DNA from 2 places in the Gordonia sp. SID5947 genome. Region 1 is predicted to be linked to the other one. Evidence: riboswitches for the same ligand, from Rfam matches in the RefSeq annotation. Region 1 holds a riboswitch; the other holds the start of a gene.
What was found. A riboswitch is a leader RNA that binds a small molecule or an ion and turns the genes downstream of it on or off. The one in region 1 is predicted to bind S-adenosylmethionine.
Positions count from the first base shown of each region.

Region 2: it holds a riboswitch for S-adenosylmethionine, as region 1 does, so the genes downstream of both, GTV32_RS19550 (aminotransferase class V-fold PLP-dependent enzyme) here and GTV32_RS07760 (bifunctional o-acetylhomoserine/o-acetylserine sulfhydrylase) in region 1, are expected to answer to the same signal.

Region 1 covers NZ_WWHU01000001.1:1,674,350-1,684,412, forward strand. The annotation lists gene GTV32_RS07735 (exodeoxyribonuclease III) at 51-887, opposite strand; gene GTV32_RS07740 ((2Fe-2S)-binding protein) at 1,001-1,183, shown strand; gene bfr (bacterioferritin) at 1,287-1,772, shown strand; gene GTV32_RS07750 (MFS transporter) at 1,808-3,067, opposite strand; gene GTV32_RS07755 (PE-PPE domain-containing protein) at 3,152-4,939, opposite strand; SAM riboswitch class IV at 5,221-5,341, shown strand; gene GTV32_RS07760 (bifunctional o-acetylhomoserine/o-acetylserine sulfhydrylase) at 5,404-6,729, shown strand; gene GTV32_RS07765 (homoserine O-acetyltransferase) at 6,785-7,933, shown strand; gene GTV32_RS07770 (Hsp70 family protein) at 7,948-9,489, opposite strand; gene GTV32_RS07775 (DUF3017 domain-containing protein) at 9,606-9,932, opposite strand; gene GTV32_RS07780 (bifunctional methylenetetrahydrofolate dehydrogenase/methenyltetrahydrofolate cyclohydrolase) at 9,929-10,063, opposite strand, start outside.
Region 2 covers NZ_WWHU01000001.1:4,269,720-4,279,782, forward strand. The annotation lists gene GTV32_RS19530 (rhodanese-like domain-containing protein) at 1-97, shown strand, start outside; gene GTV32_RS19535 (O-succinylhomoserine sulfhydrylase) at 94-1,293, shown strand; gene GTV32_RS19540 (DUF222 domain-containing protein) at 1,278-2,888, opposite strand; gene GTV32_RS19545 (isochorismate synthase) at 3,055-4,161, opposite strand; SAM riboswitch class IV at 4,242-4,355, shown strand; gene GTV32_RS19550 (aminotransferase class V-fold PLP-dependent enzyme) at 4,373-5,710, shown strand; gene GTV32_RS19555 (hypothetical protein) at 5,707-6,162, shown strand; gene GTV32_RS19560 (hypothetical protein) at 6,297-7,571, shown strand; gene alc (allantoicase) at 7,668-8,651, opposite strand; gene GTV32_RS19570 (MarR family transcriptional regulator) at 8,828-9,334, shown strand; gene GTV32_RS19575 (MDR family MFS transporter) at 9,331-10,063, shown strand, end outside.

The DNA of each region.
Region 1 (10,063 bases):
AGTTTCGCAGATGCCCGCGACCGATTTCCGGCAGAGGTCGGCGCCACCCCTCAGTCGTAGACCACGGTCATCGGAGCGTGATCCGACCATCGGAGGTCGTAGGCCGCGGCGCGGTCGACCGTCGCCTTGACCGCGCGACGTGCCAGCGCCCGGTTGGCCAGTTGATAGTCGATCCGCCAGCCGGAGTCGTTGTCGAAGGCCTTACCCCGCCACGACCACCAGGTGTACGGCCCCTCCTCGTCGGGAGCGAGATCCCGCGCCACATCCGACCAGCCCTGCTCCAGCAGGTCGCCGACCCACGCCCGCTCGTGCGGTAGGAAGCCCGGACTCTTCCGATTGCCCTTCCAGTTCTTGATGTCGGCCTCGGCGTGGGCGATGTTCCAGTCACCGCCGACCACCACCTGCCGCCGACGCCGCGCGAGTCTCCGCAGGTGTTCACCGAACTCGTCGAGAAACCGCACCTTCTCGTCGAACTTGGCGATGTCTTTCGGCTCGGCGGTCGCGGCCGCACCCTTGGGCAGGTAGAGGCTGGCCACCGTGAGTGGCTCCGCGGTCCCCTCGACATCCACTTCGAGATACCGCCCGGTCCGGTCGAATTCTGCGCTGCCGAACCCGATCCGGACCGGTCCGATCGGCAGGCGACTCAGTACGCCGACCCCGGCGTGGCCCTTCACCTCCGACGAACTCATCGCGAGGGCCCAACCGTCGTCGAGTGCCGGGGCGAGCGCCTCTCGTGCCTGCTCTTCGTCGGCACGAACCTCTTGGAGAAGGACGACGTCGACGGCCGCGTCGGCCAGCCAGGCGAGCAGACCCCGATTGGCCTCGGAACGGTGTTTCACCGCGGCCCGGATGCCGTTGACATTGACGGTGCTGATCGTGATGGACACAGCAGTCGAGGGTACTGCCCGTTGTGGTGCGTCCGTACCAGAGGTAAGCCAACCCTTGCCATCGGTCCTGCTTTATGTAACCCTTACCTAACTGACCTGAAGAGGTGAAGACAATGTTCGTTTGCATCTGCCGCGCGGTGACCGAAGACGAGGTCCACGAGCACTGCTCGTCGGGCGCGATGTCCGTGGATGCCATCGGCGAACGTTGCGGTGCGGGCGAAGGCTGCGGCACCTGCCTCGAACGACTTCACGAGATCGTCAGCGAAAGGATTGCCACCGCCACCACCGCTGCATGACGGACGTCTTCTGACGTCGATTCGACACCCTCGTGCCGGAAGCCCGGCACGGGGCCTTTGTGCGTGCTACGTTCCTCTTACCACGGCGAACGGAGACACGGTCATGCGCGGCGACGACGAGGTGATCGCACTGCTCAACGAACAGCTCACCAGTGAGCTGACGGCGATCAACCAGTACTTCCTGCATTCCAAGATGCAAGCCAACTGGGGGCTCACCGAGATCGCGAGCAAGTCACGCGCGGAGTCCATCGAGGAGATGCATCACGCGGAGACCCTGACCGACCGCATCCTGTTCCTCGAAGCGCTCCCGAACTACCAGAAGATCCTGCCGCTGCGCATCGGCCAGACGCTGCGCGAGCAGTTCGAGTCGGACATGGCCGTCGAGATCGAGGTCGTCGAGCGCCTGCGCCCAGGTATCTCGATGTGCCGCGCCAAGGGCGACATCACCAGCGCGAAGATCCTCGAGGACATCCTGAAGGACGAAGAGGATCACATCGACTACCTCGAGACGCAGCTCGAGTTGATGGACAAGCTCGGCGAACAGCTCTACCTGTCGAAGACGGTCGCCACCCCGCCGACCGTCGGCTGAGTTCGCGCCCAGAGATCTCTGCAGCTCCGACCCGCCTACGCGGACACGCTCACCCGCTCCGTCGGCGGTTCTGACAGGTTCCGATTCCGCGTCGCGCGCCGTTGCGTGATCAACGCGAGCGCGAGAACGAGGAGTCCGGCGATTGCCAGAAGGGCACCGAGCATCGAGGGCGCCCGATAGCCATGACCCGCGGCGATCACCACGCCGCCCAGCCATGCACCGAGCGCGTTGGCGATGTTGAGGGCGGAATGGTTCAGTGCCGCGGCGAGCGTCTGCGCATCGTCGGCGACATCCATCAGCCTGGTCTGCAGAGCCGGGATCGTGGACGCTCCCGACAACCCGATCGCAAAACTCAGAAACATTGCGGCCCAGGCATTCTGCAACGTCAACGCGAACAACGCGAGTGATGTACCGGTGGCCACCAGACCGATCAGGATGCCGAGCGGCACACTGCGGTCGGCCAAGATTCCCCCGGCGACGTTCCCGACCACCATGCCGAGGCCGAACAGCATGAGCGCAAACGGGACCAACGACACCGAGATACCGGTCACGTTTGTCAACGCCGAATTGAGATACGTGTAGAACGCGAACATGCCGCCGAAGCCGACCACCCCGATCAGCAGGGTGAACCACACCTGCGGTCGCGCCAACGCCCCGAGTTCCGTCACGGGATTGGTCACCGGCATGTCGGCCAGATCGGGAAGATTCCGTACGAGAGCGACGATGGTCGCAAGACCGATCACCACCACGAGCGCGAACGCGACGCGCCACCCCAGCGATTCGCCGAGCCAGGTGGCCATCGGAACGCCGAGCACATTGGCCACCGACAGTCCGAGCATCACCTTGCCGACCGCCTTCGCCCGATCACGCGGGCCTGCGAGGTGGGCGGCAACCAGGGCCGCCACCCCGAAGTACGCACCGTGCGGAAGGCCCGCCACGAATCTCGCGGCGATCAGCAATCCATAAGTCGGCGCGAGCACGGTCGCGAGATTGCCGACGGTGAACGCGACCATCAGCCCGATGAGCAACGTGCGGCGGGACATGCGCGCGGTGAGTGCCGCGATCAGCGGCGCACCGACGACCACTCCCAGTGCGTACGCCGAGATGACATGACCGGCAGTGGGCTCGCTGACGCCAAGGGTGTCGGCGATGTTGGGCAGCAAGCCCATCGCGACGAACTCGGTGGTCCCGATGCCGAACCCACCGAGGGCAAGGGCAAGGATCGCCCACCGACGAATGGATCGCTGCGGTCGTGTGGAAGACACCTGAGTGAGGCCGGGGGCTGAGGACACCATTTCTCCAACCTCGGCCGGCCGCGTGCTGATTCCACGAATGGGAGGTGAGTTCGTTCACACGGACCGCCCCGCCTCAGGTGCCGGCTACTCGCCACCGTCGCCGGCATCGCCCGATTCCGAACCTCTTGTGCCGCCACCGCCGGTGCTCGCGGTGGCGGCCGGTCCAGTCCCACTGTCGTCTCCGCCGCCGGTGTCGCCAGGTGTGGTGTCACCGGCGCCGGCGTTCGTGGATCCCGGCTCAGCGCCACCCGTGCCGGCGGGGCCGGTGGGGCCGGTGGGGCCGGTTTCTGAGGCGTCGGGTTCTGACGTGGCCGAACCGGCGTCACCACCCGCGGAATCCGCCGTCGACGAGCTCGGTTCCGAAGCCGCGGGCGGGGTGTACGTGGATTCGTCGGGGCCGGCACCCGCCGTGGCATCCCCTGCAGTGGAACCGTCTGTCCCGGACGTCGCGGACGACCCCTCCGATGCCGGTCCATCAGAAGCAGTGGAGGAATCCCGGTCCGCGGAGGCGCTCACCGACCGACCGCCCTGCGCTGCCGGGACGTCGTCGACGGTGGCAACAGCTCGCAGGACCGCGGCTTGCCTCGCCGCGGACGACTCGTTCGTGGAACCGGCACCGAGCGCCGACGACGTGGGTGCGGCAACCGTCATCTGTGGGCCGGAGAACTGCGCGGCCAGGAATCGCACAAAGTTCACCGGCGCCAGGACGATGCTCTTCGCGCTCGCGGCGAGCGCGAGGACGCCTGCCCTGACCTCGTCGGGCGCCCGGTTCACGATGCCGTCCACGATGGACTGGAAGACGAACAGGTCCGGGAGGTACGCGCCATAACCGAGGTCGGGCAGCTGCGGCAGCCGCTCCTGAACGAGACGAACCAACGGCTGCAGGTTCGACAGCGCGATGCCGTCGGGGAGATCGACGGTCCAACGGCCTGCGAGGAAGTCGGGGATCTGGTCGCCGTCGACACCGATGGCCTCCGCCCCCTGACGGATCACGCCGACGATCGCGGAATCCTGCGGCACGATGCAGGTGGTCGTGGAACCGGGCTCGCATTCGGTCGTCGGCCACTCGGCCGGGTCCAGATACATGCGGTACGGATAGTAGTTGTGCTTGGTGAAGTAGCCCACCAGGCCGTCGATCGCACCGATCGGATCATGCAGCGGATCCGGTAGGTCGCAGATCGGATCCCCGTCCGCGCACACCGTGGTCACCGGGATGGACCCGAAGCCACCCTGGCGCGGACCGGTCATCGTCAAGCCGGGGATCACCCCGATCAACGCCACCTCGATGCCCTCGCCGTCGACGGTCCCGTCCCGGCGCGGGTCGGCGTAGAGCTCGCCGGAGATCTGCGTGGTGTCGATGACGCGGGTCACCGGAACCCCGTTCTCGTCGAGCACGGGGTTCCCGTCCTCGTCCAACAGCACACCGTCGACCTCCCCGCCTCTGCCGAGGTCGGCGAGGACATCGCCGGCGACTCGGGCACCCTGCGAGTACCCGGCGACGACGACGGGTCGCGGACCACATGACTCCTGATAGGTCGCGATCGCGGATCGCGTCGCGGCCGTGCCCTGCGCGACGCTGTCGTCATACCCGGCCGCGCCCAACGGCCACAGCGTCGTCGGGTAATCGGCATAGATGACCTGGTAGGGGTCATCCGCATATTCGGTGTCGTCGGCGGTGCCGAGCTCGTTGTCCAGCCCGGTGCCGCTGTATCGCTGCTCGATTCCCACCATCGCCTTGCCGTCGGGATCATTCGTCCCGCCGACGATGACGACCGCTCCCCCGCCGCACTCGGTGGCGTTGGCCGCGCCGACGGCCCCGGGCACACAGAACGCCGCGACGACGGCGAGGCTCGCGCCCACGGCGACCGACACGGCAGACAGACGGTGAGGCAAGCGATAGCGACTCGTCATGCTGAGGCCCTTCGTCTGACCTGGCGCACATCGGACCGGATGCGCGGCCCAGGGCTGGCCACAGACTAGATCCGCTATCTCAAAACACGTATCGTATTTAGTTTGGCTAAGGACTGTCAGCTGGGCTTTCACCGGCACATCGCGACAAGTTCATTCTTTCGGAGGACACCTGTCATCAGATCGGATCAGCGCGATCAGGACGGTTCCCGGGTCTCCGAGACCGTGTTATATCCTTGACGCCAGGTCATGAGCATCAGCGCAAAGCCCCGGCTTGCTGATCGGCAACCCTCCATCCGCGGTGGGGTGCTCCGGGTGATGACCGGGTTGAGGAACGCGCCACGTGTTCCCCGGCAAGCGCGGGTCCGAAGGTCGGACCCCACCAGGGTCGTTGCACCCTGCCGACCGTAGAAAGCGATGACACAGTCATGTCTGACGCCCCCGAAGACACCAATCCAGTCGACACCTGGAGCTTCGAGACCAAACAGATCCACGCGGGACAGACCGCCGATCCGACCACCAATGCTCGAGCGCTGCCGCTGTACCAGACCACCTCGTACGTGTTCAACGACACGCAGCACGCGGCCAACCTCTTCGGACTCGCCGAGCCGGGCAACATCTACACCCGGATCATGAATCCGACCCAGGACGCCGTCGAACAGCGGATCGCCGCACTCGAAGGCGGCGTCGCAGCTCTGCTGGTGGCATCCGGTCAGGCGGCCGAGACCTACGCGATCCTCAACATCGTCGAGAACGGTGGGCACGTCGTGTCCAGCCCGCGTCTCTACGGCGGTACCTACAATCTCTTCCACTACACCCTGCCGAAGCTCGGTATCGAGGTGTCGTTCGTCGACGACCCGGAAGATCTCGATTCCTGGCAGGCGGCGATCAAGGACAACACGCGCGCGGTGTTCGGCGAGACGATATCCAACCCGAACAACGAGATCCTCGACATCGAGGGGATCGCCGAGGTGGCGCACCGCAACCAGTTGCCGTTGATCGTCGACAACACGGTCGCCACGCCCTACCTGCTCAATCCGCTGGCGCACGGCGCCGACATCGTCGTGCACTCGGCAACCAAGTACATCGGCGGCCACGGCACCGCGATCGGCGGCGTGATCGTCGACGGCGGCACCTTCGACTGGCGGGCGCAGCGCGACGGCAATGATCTCTTCCCCGGGTTCACCACCCCGGACGCGAGCTATCACGGCGCGGTCTTCGCAGACCTCGGCGCACCCGCCTTCGCCCTGAAGGCACGCGTTCAGTGGCTGCGCGACACCGGTGCCGCCATCTCCCCGTTCAACGCCTTCCTGCTGGCGCAAGGGCTCGAGACCCTGAGTCTGCGCGTCGAGCGCCATGTGTCCAACGCGCAGCGGATCGCCGAGTTCCTCGATCAGCATGCCCAGGTGGAATCCGTTGCGTACGCCGGACTCTCGTCGTCGGCCTGGTACGAGCGCGGGCAGAAGCTGCTCCCCAAGGGGCAGGGCGCGATCGTCTCGTTCGAGATCACCGGTGGGGTCGACGCCGGCAAGAGCTTCGTGGACGCCCTGACACTGCACAGTCACGTCGCGAACATCGGTGACGTACGGTCGCTGGTGATCCATCCGGCATCCACCACGCACAGCCAACTGACACCCGAGGAACAGGCCGCCGCGGGTGTGACGCCCGGACTGGTACGCCTGGCCGTGGGAATCGAGGGCATCGACGACATCGTCGCCGACCTCGAGCAGGGGTTCGCGGCGGCCGCACGATAACACCGGAGATCAACGGAGACAGGGGAACCGAGGTGCAGCGCAGAGTGAGTGAATCGTGTCGGTGAGTATCGAAACGACAACCGAGTCAGCTGATCGGCCCGACTGGGAGCAGATGCCCGACGGGGCGATGACCAGTGTCCAGATCGGCTCGATCTCACTCGACAACGGCGGACAGATCGACGACGTCTCCCTGGCGTTCCAGCGCTGGGGCACGTTGTCGCCGACCCGTGACAACGTGATCCTCACTCTGCATGCGCTCACCGGTGACTCGCATGTGACCGGGCCTGCGGACGCGGAGCATCCGACGCCCGGCTGGTGGGACGGACTCATCGGTCCGGGGTGCGCGATCGACACCGACGAATGGTGTGTGATCTCCGCCAATGTGCTCGGCGGCTGCCAAGGATCCACCGGGCCCGCGTCGCCGGCGCCCGACGGACGGCCGTGGGGTTCACGCTTCCCCCAGATCACCGTGCTGGATCAGGTCCGTGCCGAGCGACTGCTCGTGGAACGCCTCGACATCGCGGGCATCGGCGCCGTCATCGGCGGCTCGATGGGCGGAGCGCGGGCCCTGGAATGGGCGATCGAATACCCGGAGATGGTCCGCAGCGCATTGGTGCTCGCGGTCGGCGCCCGGGCCACCGCGGACCAGATCGGTACCCAGACCACCCAGATCGCGGCGATCAAGGCCGATCCCGACTGGCAGAACGGCGATTATCACGGCACCGGTCGTGTGCCGTCGACCGGCATGGGTGTGGCACGCAGAATCGCGCACCTCACCTACCGCGGCGAGACCGAACTCGATCAACGGTTCGCCGACCAGCCCCAGGGCGACGAGGAACCGCTGACCGGCGGCCGCTATGCGGTGGACAGCTACCTGCAGCATCAGGCCGACAAACTCATCGGCCGCTTCGATCCCGGCAGCTACGTGGTGCTGAGCAACGTCCTCAACCACCACGACGTCGGACGCGATCGGGGCGGCATCGAAGCGGCACTGCGCCGGTGCCACGTCCCGGTCATCGTCGGCGGCATCGTCTCGGACCGCTTGTACCCGTTGCGGTTACAGGTCGAGCTGGCCGAGCTGCTGGGCAACTGCGTCGGCGGCCTGCAGGTGGTCCACTCGGACAACGGTCACGACGGATTCCTCACGGAATTCGACGCGATCAACGATCTGCTGAAGCAGACCGTCGAACTCGCCCGCGCCTGACGCGAGCGACCCCCCTACCGCGAGGGCACCGGAGTGCTGGTGGTCGACTCCGGTGCGTCCTCCGACGTCGGCGCCGAAGGCGTCATCTGACGCTGCGCGCCCCGCGGTGATGTCGTCGCCGGGGCCTGCTGCGGTGGGGCCGGTGTCGGCTGGGTCGTCTGCGGCGCGAACCCCGGCGGCAGCAGGTCCGGCGGGATCGTCGGAGTGGGCCGGGTGCCGGTGGGCCACGGCAACGAGGGCAGCGGGTAGGGCAACAGCGTCCGCGTGGTCGTCGACGGCTGATCGGGTTGCTGTGTGGTGGGCGGCAACTCGGTGGTGGCCCAGCCCGGCGACTCGTTCCACCGCGGCTCGGGCCGCCGTGTCCGCGGCACCACCTGCTCCTCGGTCGGGATCTGGACCACCGGCGGCGGTACGACCGCGGCCGTGGTGGTGGGGATCGGCTGTTGCGGTGCGCGGGACGTCGTGACCGCCGAACTGGTGGTCGACGACGTCTCGGGCGCAGCCGTCGACGACGGGGCAGGCTCGTTCTGCCCGGTCAGCGACGAACTGACGGCGAAGACGGTCATCATCGCCGCGGCGATGATCGCGCCGACCACGGCCAATGGCGTCGCGGAGAGCCACTCGCGATTCCGCTTTCCCCCGATAAACGCGAGGCGAGACGGACTCTCGACGGTGGTCTTGGCCCGCGCGAGGATGGCCGCACCGACAGACGCCGCGAGTTCGGGGGCCTCGGGGACGATGACCTCGAGCGTCTGATCACGATCGACCATCGCACGGACGGCAGGCAGGTTGGCGATGCCACCCACCAGCACGACCGCCTGGGGACGCGGACCGCGATCGGCGCCGTCGGACAGGTAGCGCGCCAGCACGCCTCGCGCTTCGTCGATCATCGGTGCGATCGCGGCGTCGATCGTGTCCTGGGTGAGCGTCACGTGTCCGCCGCCGTCGGCGAGCAGGATCGAACCGGCCTCGGCCGAGGGCGTCGGCGCCGAGAACTCCTCCTTGGCGGTCCGGCACGCACTCAGCAGTGCGCGACGACGGGTCCGGGCCCCCATCGATTCCGCCACGGACTCATCGGTGACCAACTGCTCGACGATGGATCGATCGAGTCGACGACCGGTCAGCGCACGGGATCGTTCCGTCGCCGAGATCCGACTGGTCGCGGGCTCGACCGTGTAGAGGGACATCCCGGTATCGCCGCAGTCGACCACCACGACGGACTCGAAACGGGTGATCTGCCCCGTGGCCGAGAGGTAGGCCACGACCGCCTCGTCGTCGTTGACCAGGTGGATCTGACGCCGTGGCCCGGCTCCCCTCGACTGGAGCTCCCAGCGCTGCTTTGTGGTGCGTGCGGCCACGCCGATCGGACCGACCCGCAGGTTCGCGTCGCGTGCGGCACCCAGCATCAGGTCGATCCCGGCATTGACCCGGCCGGCGACATCCAGGCCGTCGCTGCGGTCTACGTCGATCACCCGGGTGTCCACCACACTACGCCCGACGTCGTCGCGGGTGAGCAGGACGTAGTGGATCATGCCATCGCCTGCTGAGACACCCATCGACGTGGAATCATCCGGAATCGTCGGGTCAGCGGTGTTGATCGTCGAAGTGATACGTACTCCCCAGCTGTCGTCGCCCCCTCGGGCCTCAGGTCACGTGTTGATCTCTATTGTAATCAATCTGTGCCCAACGGATCGATTGACGTCGCCAGCCACAGGATGAGTGTGCCGGTGGCCGCCATCGCCGCGACATCGAAGAAACGCCCTCTGACCTGGAGAAGACCCGCTCGCGACGACGGGATCAGGGCCCGTAGGACCGCCCCGAGCAGCAGCGCCGATCCGAAGACGAATGCGCCACGCCGCCACCGGTCGAACAAGACCAGGATCGCGGCCACCAGCAGGCCCAGCAATACGACGAAGTACGGGATCTGAACCAGATACCGCCTGACCTGCCGTGCGTGCCGAATCCGCTCCACACGGCCGGCAGCACTCGTCCCGGTCACCCGAGAGGCCCCGACCCGCTGCGCCCGGCGAGTTCGGCTTCTGCCCGTTCCACCACGTTGACGAGCAGAAACGCGCGGGTGAGCGGCCCGACACCGCCGGGGTTGGGCGACACGTGGCCCGCCACATCCCA
Region 2 (10,063 bases), 2.6 Mb from region 1:
CAACGTGCTCGACGGCTTCGAAGGTGCCCTCGACGAGAACGATCACCGCGGCAGCCAGGGCTGGCGCGCGCTCAACCTCCCGTGGCGGCAGTCGTGAGCAGGGAACTGCCGGAAGGGCTTTCGGCCGACACCCTGGCGGTCCGGGCCGGCCTCGATCGATCCGGCTTTTTCGAGACCTCCGAGGGCCTGTTCCTGACCAGTGGCTACGTCTACGAATCGGCGGAGGCCGCCGAGCGGGCCTTCACCGGCGAGGACAAACGATTCGTCTACTCGCGGTACGGGAATCCGACCGTCGAGATGTTCCAGGAGCGGCTACGTCAGCTCGAGGGAGCCGAAGCATGTTTTGCCACGGCCAGCGGGATGGCCGCGGTCTTCGTCGCGCTCGGCGCGCTGTTGAAGGCCGGTGACCGGCTGGTCGCCGCGCGCAGCCTGTTCGGTTCGTGTTTCGTGGTGTGCAACGAGATCCTGCCGCGCTGGGGTGTCGAGACCGTCTTCGTCGACGGTGAAGACCTCGACCAGTGGGAGGCCGCACTGTCGAAGCCGACCACTGCGGTGTTCTTCGAGACGCCGTCGAATCCGATGCAGACGCTCGTCGACGTGGCGCGGGTGTCCGAACTCGCCCACGCGGCCGGTGCGAAAGTGGTGCTGGACAACGTCTTCGCCACGCCGCTGCTGCAGAGCGGCCTCGACATGGGTGCCGATGTGATCGTGTACTCGGGGACCAAGCACATCGACGGTCAGGGCCGGGTGATGGGCGGCGCGGTGCTCGGCGAGAAGGAATTCATCGATGGCCCGGTGCAGATGCTGATGCGGCACACCGGTCCGGCGCTGAGTCCGTTCAATGCCTGGACGCTGCTCAAGGGGCTCGAGACCATGCGGCTGCGACTCGACGCCTCGGTGGCGTCGGCGTTGCGCATCGCGCAGTTCCTGGAAGACGATCCGCGGGTCCGATGGGTGAAATATCCTTTCCTGCAGTCGCATCCGCAGCAGGTGCTCGCGCACAAACAGATGTCGGGTGGTGGCACGGTGGTCACCTTCGAGATCGGCGATCGCGACGGCGTCGACGGCAAGAAGCGTGCCTTCGAAGTGCTCAATGCGCTTCGGGTGGTGGACATCTCGAACAATCTCGGGGACTCGAAGTCGTTGATCACCCACCCCGCGACCACCACTCATCGGGCGATGGGCCCCGAAGGCCGGGCGTCTATCGGCGTCACCGACTCGGTGGTGCGCCTGTCGGTCGGCCTCGAGGGTGTGGAGGATCTGCTCGCCGATCTCGATCAGGCGCTGGGCTGAGGTTGCTCGCCGTCGGCCTCCCGTCGCCGGCGGTTGCGTTCGCGTTCTTGTTGTCTACGGGCATGTTTGGCTGCCACTCGGCTCCGGGACCGGGTGGGCGGATGTGGACGGTCACTGCTGGGGAACGCACCGTCGGCAAGGGTCTCGGCCGGGGGTGCCTGGGCCGGTGCGGTGAACCGGATGCGGCGTAGCCCGGGAAAGAGGGCTTCGAGGTTCTCGGCGTCGCCGGGTATCTGCAGCCCCTCGGGAGTGGTGAAGGTGGTGCGCAGCCTTCCCGACCAGCCATCTCGGTGCTGTTCGTCGACCCAGTGACCGAAGGTCTTGAGCAGATGGCCGAAGCGGTCCTTCGCATTGAGGTTGTCCGGCAGCGTGAGCCCACCCGTCGGGGGATCGGCGTGGTTGAACTCGACCACATGGTCCAGGTCGGCATCGAACGCAGACGTCGAATTCCCCGGTATGACGCTGAAACCGTCGCGAACGCGCACAAAGGTCTCCAGCGCGGTCGATGGCCGGTACGGGTCTGAGGGCAGATGGGCAGGCAGCGTGAAGGATCCGTCCGGATTCTCCGACGTGCCCTTTGGCACGATCGGCTTGACGACGGTGTCCGCGCGGGCGGCGAGGGCGCGGAGGTGCTCGTCGCTGATCACGCCGTGGCCGGCCATGAACGCCGGCCGTTGGGCGTCCCCGGAGAGCGTGGAGTCGTCACAGACCACATGGATGACCACCTTGGGGTCGACCGGTCCGATCGCGGTGGTGGCCTCGGGAATCTCGGCCGGGCATCCGTCGCGTCCGCACTGACACTCGAACGGTGTGCGGGTCAGCAGCGCGAACACGGCATCCGACGCGCGCTGTTGCCGAGTACGGCCATCCTCCTCGCACACCGCGGCCGCCAACTGCTTGACCGCGACGGCGGCGATCCGCACGTTCTCGGCGGCCATGATCACCGACAGTTCGGCGGTGCCATCATTTTTGGGCTCGGTCCACATCCCCCGCGCATCCAGGGCCTTGCGGCGTTGTTCACGCACCGCGTCGGGATCGTGACGGAACACGATGCGATCGACCATGGTGCGCAACCGATGCAGCGACCACGCCCCGGAGTGCGAATCGAGCGCGGCGGCGATCCCGGCGTCGACGGCGCCTGCGCACTCGCGCCCGTCGACCAGATCGGTGCGCGAGATGATCGTCCGCACCAACTGCTCGGTGATCCGGCCGTCGCGCAGTCGCGCGGACACCTCGGGGAGCCGGTCACGGAGGGCGAGGGCCCGGTTGAGCAGTTGTTCGGCTGCTGGTTGACCGATACCCAGCGCGTAGGCAAGCCGGGCGGCGCAATCGGCGAAGCCGTCCTTGAGGAAGAGCGCATGCGGATCCGGCTGCGCTCCGACGATCCGCGCATGCAGCTCGACGGCGGTCTGGTAGTCCTGCCATGCCAGGAACGACCGGCCACGCTGCGTCGAGACCAGGCTGCCGATCAGGTCGTTGGTGTCGGCGTCGATGATCTCGGCGGCTGTCACACCGCCGGTGAACAGGGGTGCGACATCCGGCCACGGTGAGTTGCCGCGCCACCACGACGACAATGACCACGACGGACCTGACACCACATGCCTTCCTCGAGAACGGACATCGCGACAGGCCGCCCGCATCATCTCGAGAAGGACCAGGCCCGCCGGCGTGAACAAGGAGCCAGGCCGGATTCAGTTCCTCACATCGGCCCTGCACACACCAATGTAGGGCAGGGGTACGACAAGTTCGGGACGAGATGGATCAGGGGTCGATCCCGAGTGCGTTGAACACCGTCCGCAACTTGGCGGTCGTCTCGTCGACCTCGGAGCCCGGTTCGGATTGCGCGACGATCCCACCGCCCGCCCAGGTGCGCAGGCTGTGCCGGTCCGCGGTCAGTTCCAGGCAGCGGATGGTCACCATCCATTCGCCGTCGCCGGCGCTGTCGCACCAGCCGATCGTTCCGCCGTAGAGGCCGCGTTCCCCCTCGACCTCCCGGATGAACTGGGCGGCAAGGTCACTGGGAGTTCCGCAGACCGCCGGGGTCGGACTCAGCAACAGCGCAAGGTCGAGCGCGGTCATGGTGTCGTCGCGGAGGGTGCCGCGGATGGGTGTCGCGAGATGCCAGATCTCGCCGGTCGAGCGCAGCTGCGGCGACGACGGGACGGTGAGCTCGACACAGTGGGGGGACAGCCGGTCCCGGAGGTAGTCGACGACGAATGCGTGCTCGGTCAGGTCTTTGGCCGAGGCGACGAGACCGTCCGCGGCGGCACGGTCGACCGCCGGATCCGCTGACCGCGGCGCCGACCCGGCGTAGGGATGACACGTCACCGTGCGGCCCTGTTTGCGTACCAACGACTCCGGGCTCGCCCCGACGAGCCATCCGCCACTTCCGCGTGACGCCCCGACATCCACACCGAAGGCATTCCCCTCGGAATTGCCATGCGCCAGAGCATGAATGAGACCGTCGACGTCGACGGCGGGGTCGAGGGTGGCATCCACCGACCGCGCCAGCACCACCTTGTCCAGCTCGCCGTCGGCGATCTGTTTGATCGCGCGTTCGATGCGCTCGCGATGGATTGCCTGATCGGGGTGCAGCGACATCGACGTGACGCGGTGCGGTGCCGGCTTCGATCCGGCCACCGGTCGCGACGTGTGACGGAGTGTGCGGGGAGCGATCAGTGCGGCGGGATCGTCGATGTCGAACGGGACCGCGCCGACGACGGCCTCGACCGCGCCGGCGCGCAGGGCCTCGGCGGCGGCGCGGGCGTCGACGAATCCGCGACGAACGCCGCTCCCCACCACCGATCCCGTCGGTCGCGACAGGATGAAGACGTAGGGATCCGAGCCGTCGGCGTCGGAGATGACCATGGCTTCACGCTACCGCCGGGCTTTTGTGCGCGGTGAGTGAAAATTGACACGTCGAGGCGTGATGGGTGAACCTTGACGTGGGTCATGAGTGCCAGTGACAAGCCCCGGCTCGCTGGCCGGCAACCCTCCACCGCGGTGGGGTGCTCCGGGTGACGACCCGGCCGTGCTCGAAGTGATCACGGCAAGTGCGGATTCCTCAGGAGCTATTGCCATGACTGCTGTCCTTTCGACGCCTTTCAACATCCCGGCGCCCTTCACCAACCCAGCGCCCTTCACCAACCCAGACGTCGCCGAACTCGGCGCCCACGCCATCCCGCCGTTGGCGCAGGTCGTCGGCGCCGACGAGTGCGTACCGCTGGCGACCGGCGAGACGGTTCGCTACGCCAACCTCGACTACGCGGCCAGTGCACCCGCGTTGGCGGCGGTGGCGGAGTCCGTCACGCGCTCGTTGTCGCAGTACGCGAGCGTGCACCGCGGCGCAGGGCATCTGTCGCAGGTCACCACTGCCCGGTACGAGCAGGCTCGTGAGGTGATCCGGGGATTCGTCAGGGCGCGTGCCGACGACGCGGTGGTCTTCACCCGCGGCACCACCGACGCCATCAACCTCGCTGCGCACGCGACCCGTGGCGACGTGGTGGTGCTCGACATCGAGCACCACGCCAACCTGCTGCCGTGGTGCGCGCCCGACCGTGACGGGTCGTCGCGGGCCCGGGTGGTGCGCGCGTGCGCGACGATCGACGACACGCTCGCCGCGCTGGAGACCGAACTCGCGGCGGCGCCCGCCTCGTTGCTCGCCGTCACCGCGGCGTCCAATGTCACCGGCGAGGTGCTGCCGATCGGTCGGTTGTCAGCGATCGCCCACCGCAACGGCGCACGCATCCTGATCGACGCCGCCCAGCTCGTCGCTCATCGCCGCATCTCGATGGCCGGTCACGGCGTCGACTACCTGGTCTTCTCCGGTCACAAGCTCTACGCACCGTTCGGGGCGGGCGTGTTGATCGGACGTCCGGACTGGCTCGACGACGCCGAGCCCTACCTGGCGGGTGGCGGCGCGTCGGCACGTGTTGCCCTCGGCGACCGCGACGCGGATGCCGCGATCGACTGGCACGCGGGGCCGGCCCGCCACGAGGCCGGTTCGCCGAACGTGCTGGGCGCCGTGTCGATCGCGGCGGCGTGCGAGGCGCTCGACAGTGTCGGATTCGAGAACATCGGGCTGCACGAAGAATTGCTGCGCGCCCGCCTCGACGACGGGCTCGCGGCCACCGAGGGCATCACGCAGCTGCGCATCTTCGAGGACGCCACCGACCGGGTGGGGATCGCCGGATTCGACGTCGACGGGTGCCCGCCACGGGAGGTGGCCGAGTTCCTCAGTCGGAGTGCGGGTATCGGCGTTCGTGACGGCAAGTTCTGCGCGCATCCGTTGGTGAATCGGCTGGGTTTTCCGGCCGGTGCGGTGCGGGCGAGCTTCGGGGTCGGCACCGGTTCCGGCGACATCGACCGGCTCGTCGACGCGCTGTCGAGACTGACCACGCGAGCGAGGGCGCGATGAGCATCGAATACGCGCGCCCGTCGTCGACGATCAGCATAGGCCGGCCGGCGCTGCGGGTCGCGCTCGCCGGCGAGATCGAGGCGGCGGCGTTCCCGATCGTGGTGCGGCGGCCGACCCTGCGTGATGCGCAGCGGGCACGGTTGCTGTTGCGCGCCGGCGTCAACGATCAGGCGAACTACGTTGTCGCGCTTGAGGTGGAGGCGGCCATCGCCCCGCACGCGGAGTCTGCGCGTGCCTCGGCGGAGCCCGGCCGGGCACCAGCGGTCAACCAGCCGGAGACGATCCGATACGTCGGGACGCCGCATGGGCTGGTCTCGCTGATCCGTGACATCTATGTGGCCGAGATCGCCGACGCGGTCATCGTCGTGCCGCTCGACGGCCCGGTCACCGCGGCCCGGGTCCGTGAGCAGGTACTTCCCGTGCTGGATCCGGCACGAGGGCGTGTCGCCTGAGTCTGTGCCGTTGACTGCCCGGCGTGAGACCTGTCCTGTGTTTCGTCTCACCCCGCTCTGTGTTGACACTGCTTCTTACTCGTCAGTACGGTTCTGCCGACCCGGTCGTAGGTGATGACCGGCGGAGGGGGAGCATGAATCGGGGAATCGCCGTGTCGCACACCGGCCGTCTGGCCGTGGCCATCGTCGCTGTGATCGGAGCGCTGATCGGTGGTGTGTCGCTGGCGGCGCCGGCTCAGGCGAGCACCGTGACGCGCTATCTCGATCTGCCGCTGACGAATCGGTTCGCCGATCAGTACGGCGGCGGCGTGAATCGAGCGCTGCCGACCGATCTCACCGAACTCAGCCGGCTGGTCCGCGATGCCCGCGCGAGCGGTGTCGACCCGAAACGCTATGCGGCACTGCTGTTCCAGTATCGGCTCGTGCAGGCGACCACCGGGGCCGGAATCGACCTCGCCGGTTGGGATCCGGCCAAAGGGTTCCACGCGACCCGCTCGACCATGATCAAGGGCTACCGCTACTACGAGAACTTCCAGATCGCCCATCGCAATCTGCAGTGGGCGGGTATGGCAGGCATGGTGGGCGCCGACTTCGGTGGTGGCACTGCGGATGTCGTTCTCGCCGGTGACATCTACGGCATCCGGGGGCTGCAGCCGCTGGCCGCGCAGATCATCGAGAAGGCGACCCAGGTCGCCGGTCCCGGCATCATCGGTCAGTTCCCCGAGGGCCTGCGCAACCTCGCCTACCACGCGGACCAGATCACCCCGGCAGACCTGGCGTGGTTCTCGCGGCAGATCCTGGTGATGCAGAAGGCGATCTTCTCCGATCTCATGCCGATGCACGTCGCGTTCGTCAAGGACGGTCTCGACGGGATCGAGGAGTTCCGCCGCGCAGGCATCGTCGACGATGCCGTGGCGGCCGCGTGGCGAGACATCGCGTCCGACAACCCCGCCCGGGTCTCGAAGGGCAACGGGACGCTCTTGCGCCGCGAACAGTACGACGTCGTCGGCTGGCAGTTCGACAACGTGCGCAACTATCGCAGATCGGCAGGCGTCGGCTCGGCGCTGACCTATGCCATGACGCTCGCCGGTTCGCCGTCGGTTGCGGGGGTTCCGGCGTTGCGCGACTTCATCTCCTACACCTATCGAGGCCGGACACCCGACGGTCGGACGCTCTCCATCGCCACCCCGATCCCGGATTGGGACTGGTCGGAGTTCGACCTGCGGTGGAAGTACGTGACGACCGAACTCCTGCCGCGTTACCGGGACATGGTCGACAACCGGTACGGACAGTTGGTGGCGCAGCTGAAGGTTCCGTACGAGACACAGTTCGAATCGCACCGGCCGATCTACAACCTGCACCAGATCCTCGGTGATGCGGTGGCGCACACCAAGGTCAGCATCTCCTGACCCCTCCCGCCGACGGCAACCGAAATCCCGCCGACGGCAACCGAGATCTCGCCGAGAGCAACCGAGATCTCGCCGAGAGCAACCTGTCTCGCGCCCTCAGGCCTCGCCGCGTTCCCACTGCTCGATCAGGTCGGCCTCGGCGTCGGTGGTCAGTGTCCCGTACAGCCTGAATCGGGCCATCCCGCCGTCGGGATAGATGTCGAGGCGGGCCTCGGTCGCCGGGCGGTCGAGGTCGATGACGAACCGGTGTCGGGTGTCGGGCTGTAATTCGGTGCGCGGCAACATCTCGAACCATTCGCCGTCCTCGCCGTCGCGACCGCGGACCGTCGCGGCGCCCGGCGCGTTACCGAGGAAGTAGCTGGTGTCGAGTTCGATGAGACTGACCTGACCGCGTCCGGCCAGACGTACCTGAACCCAGTCGTTGCCATCGTCGCGACGCCGTGAGGTCTCCCAGCCCTCGCCCATGTTGCGCGCCCGGCCGGGCATCAGCAGGTTGTTGGGGGAGCCGTAGAACATGTTGGAACACGCGGTGATCAGGCCGCCGTTCTCCAGTGCCGCGAGGTCGAAGTGGCCGTACCGGAAGAAGTGCGGATTGGGCACGCCGCGTCCGTGGACACGGAAGCGGGCGACGCCGCCGTCTGGATGCATGGTCAGCCGGACGTGGGTGAAGCGATCCTTCGCGTCGACCTTGAACGGGTTGCGGGTGTCACCGTCGGCGGCGGTCTTCTCGACGATCGTCACCCACTCGACGTCGTCGAGGAGTTCCTCCACGGAGACGATGCCTTCCACGGCGGCCGCTTCCACGGAGACGAACGGCGGATAGTTCCCCTTGAACCACGACGTGTCGACCACCACGCCGTAGATCACACCGGGTGCGCCCAGACGCACGATGGCCTGATCGACGCCATCGCGGCGCCGACGACGCGTCTCCCAGCCGTCGTAGACCTGGCCCTTGTGGCCGAATGTTGCCGGCTGATACTGCGCGGGCGCCGTCTTGATGAGGTTCTGCGCTTCCGCGAACAAGTCGTCGTTGGTCCAGACGACTGCGCCTCCGAGCTCGCGAAGTGCCAGGTCAGGCATGGAAGTGAAATGCGGGCGGTTGCCCGTGGAGGCCGGCGGTTGGGGAGTCACGGGTTCTGATCGTAGGCCAGGTTGCATGCGCGCGACGGTCGAGCGCATACTTGCGGACGGCAACTAATTGCAGTCAGCAACTAATTGCAAAGGGAAAGTAAAATCCGATCTCGGGGAGGACGCGCATGCTCGATCAACACGCCGTCGACGATCTGTTCGATGTGCTGTCCCGGTACATGCGTCTCCGCGACCGGGCGGCCCACACCACGTTCAAGACGGCGGACGGGGAGTTCGAGACGGCTGCGTTCAAAGGTCTCTTCCACCTCGCCCGCGAATCCATGCGGTCACGCGAGCTCGCCGAGAGCCTCAACGCCGACCCTTCGACGGTGAGCCGCCATGTCGCGCAGCTCGTCGACCTCGGGTTGGTCCGGCGTGAGGCGGATCCGGCGGACGGCCGCGCGACCCTGCTCGTGATCACCGACGCCGGAATCGAACGCGTCGAGGCGATGCGGATGGTGCGCCGGACCGCGATGGACGACGCGATGACGGACTGGACCGACGACGAGCTCTGGACGCTGGTGCGTCTGCTGAGCCGGTTCGTCGACGCCGCCGAATCGGTCATCGCGCCCCCGTGCGCCAAGGGCGACGAGGCGCCGCGCACGATCGCAGACTTTGTGAAAGGAAAGGCATGACAGAATCAACGGCCGCCCTCGAGAAGGCGGCCCCGGACGAGGTTGCGGGGGCCGGGCTGACGCATCGTCAGATCCTCACGATCCTCGCGGGCCTCATGATGGGGATGTTCCTCGCGGCGCTCGACCAGACCATCGTCTCGACCGCGATCCGCACCATCGCCGACGACCTGCAGGGCTACGACATGCAGGCGTGGGTGACCACCGCCTATCTGGTCACCGCGACCATCGTGACGCCGCTGTACGGCAAGCTGTCCGACCTCTATGGCCGGAAACCGTTCTTCCTGCTGGCCATTTCGATCTTCATCGTCGGCTCGCTGCTGTGCAGTATCGCGACGTCGATGTACGAGCTCGCCGCGTTCCGAGCCTTCCAGGGCCTGGGCGCAGGTGGTCTGATGACGCTCGCGCTCACCACGATCGGCGACATCGTGCCGCCGCGTGAACGTGCGAAATACCAGGGTTACTTCCTGGCCGTGTTCGGCACGTCCAGCGTCTTGGGTCCGGTCCTCGGCGGACTGTTCGCCGGCCAGGCGTCGATCCTGTGGGTCTCCGGCTGGCGCTGGGTGTTCCTGGTGAACGTGCCCATCGGTCTCGTCGCGCTGTTCGTGGTCTACAAGGTGCTCAACTACGACCAGCAGAAGGGTGTCGGCGGCCGCACCGACTACTGGGGTGCGACGGCGCTCGCGGTGGCCGTGGCGCCGCTGCTCATCGTCGCCGAACAGGGACGTGAAT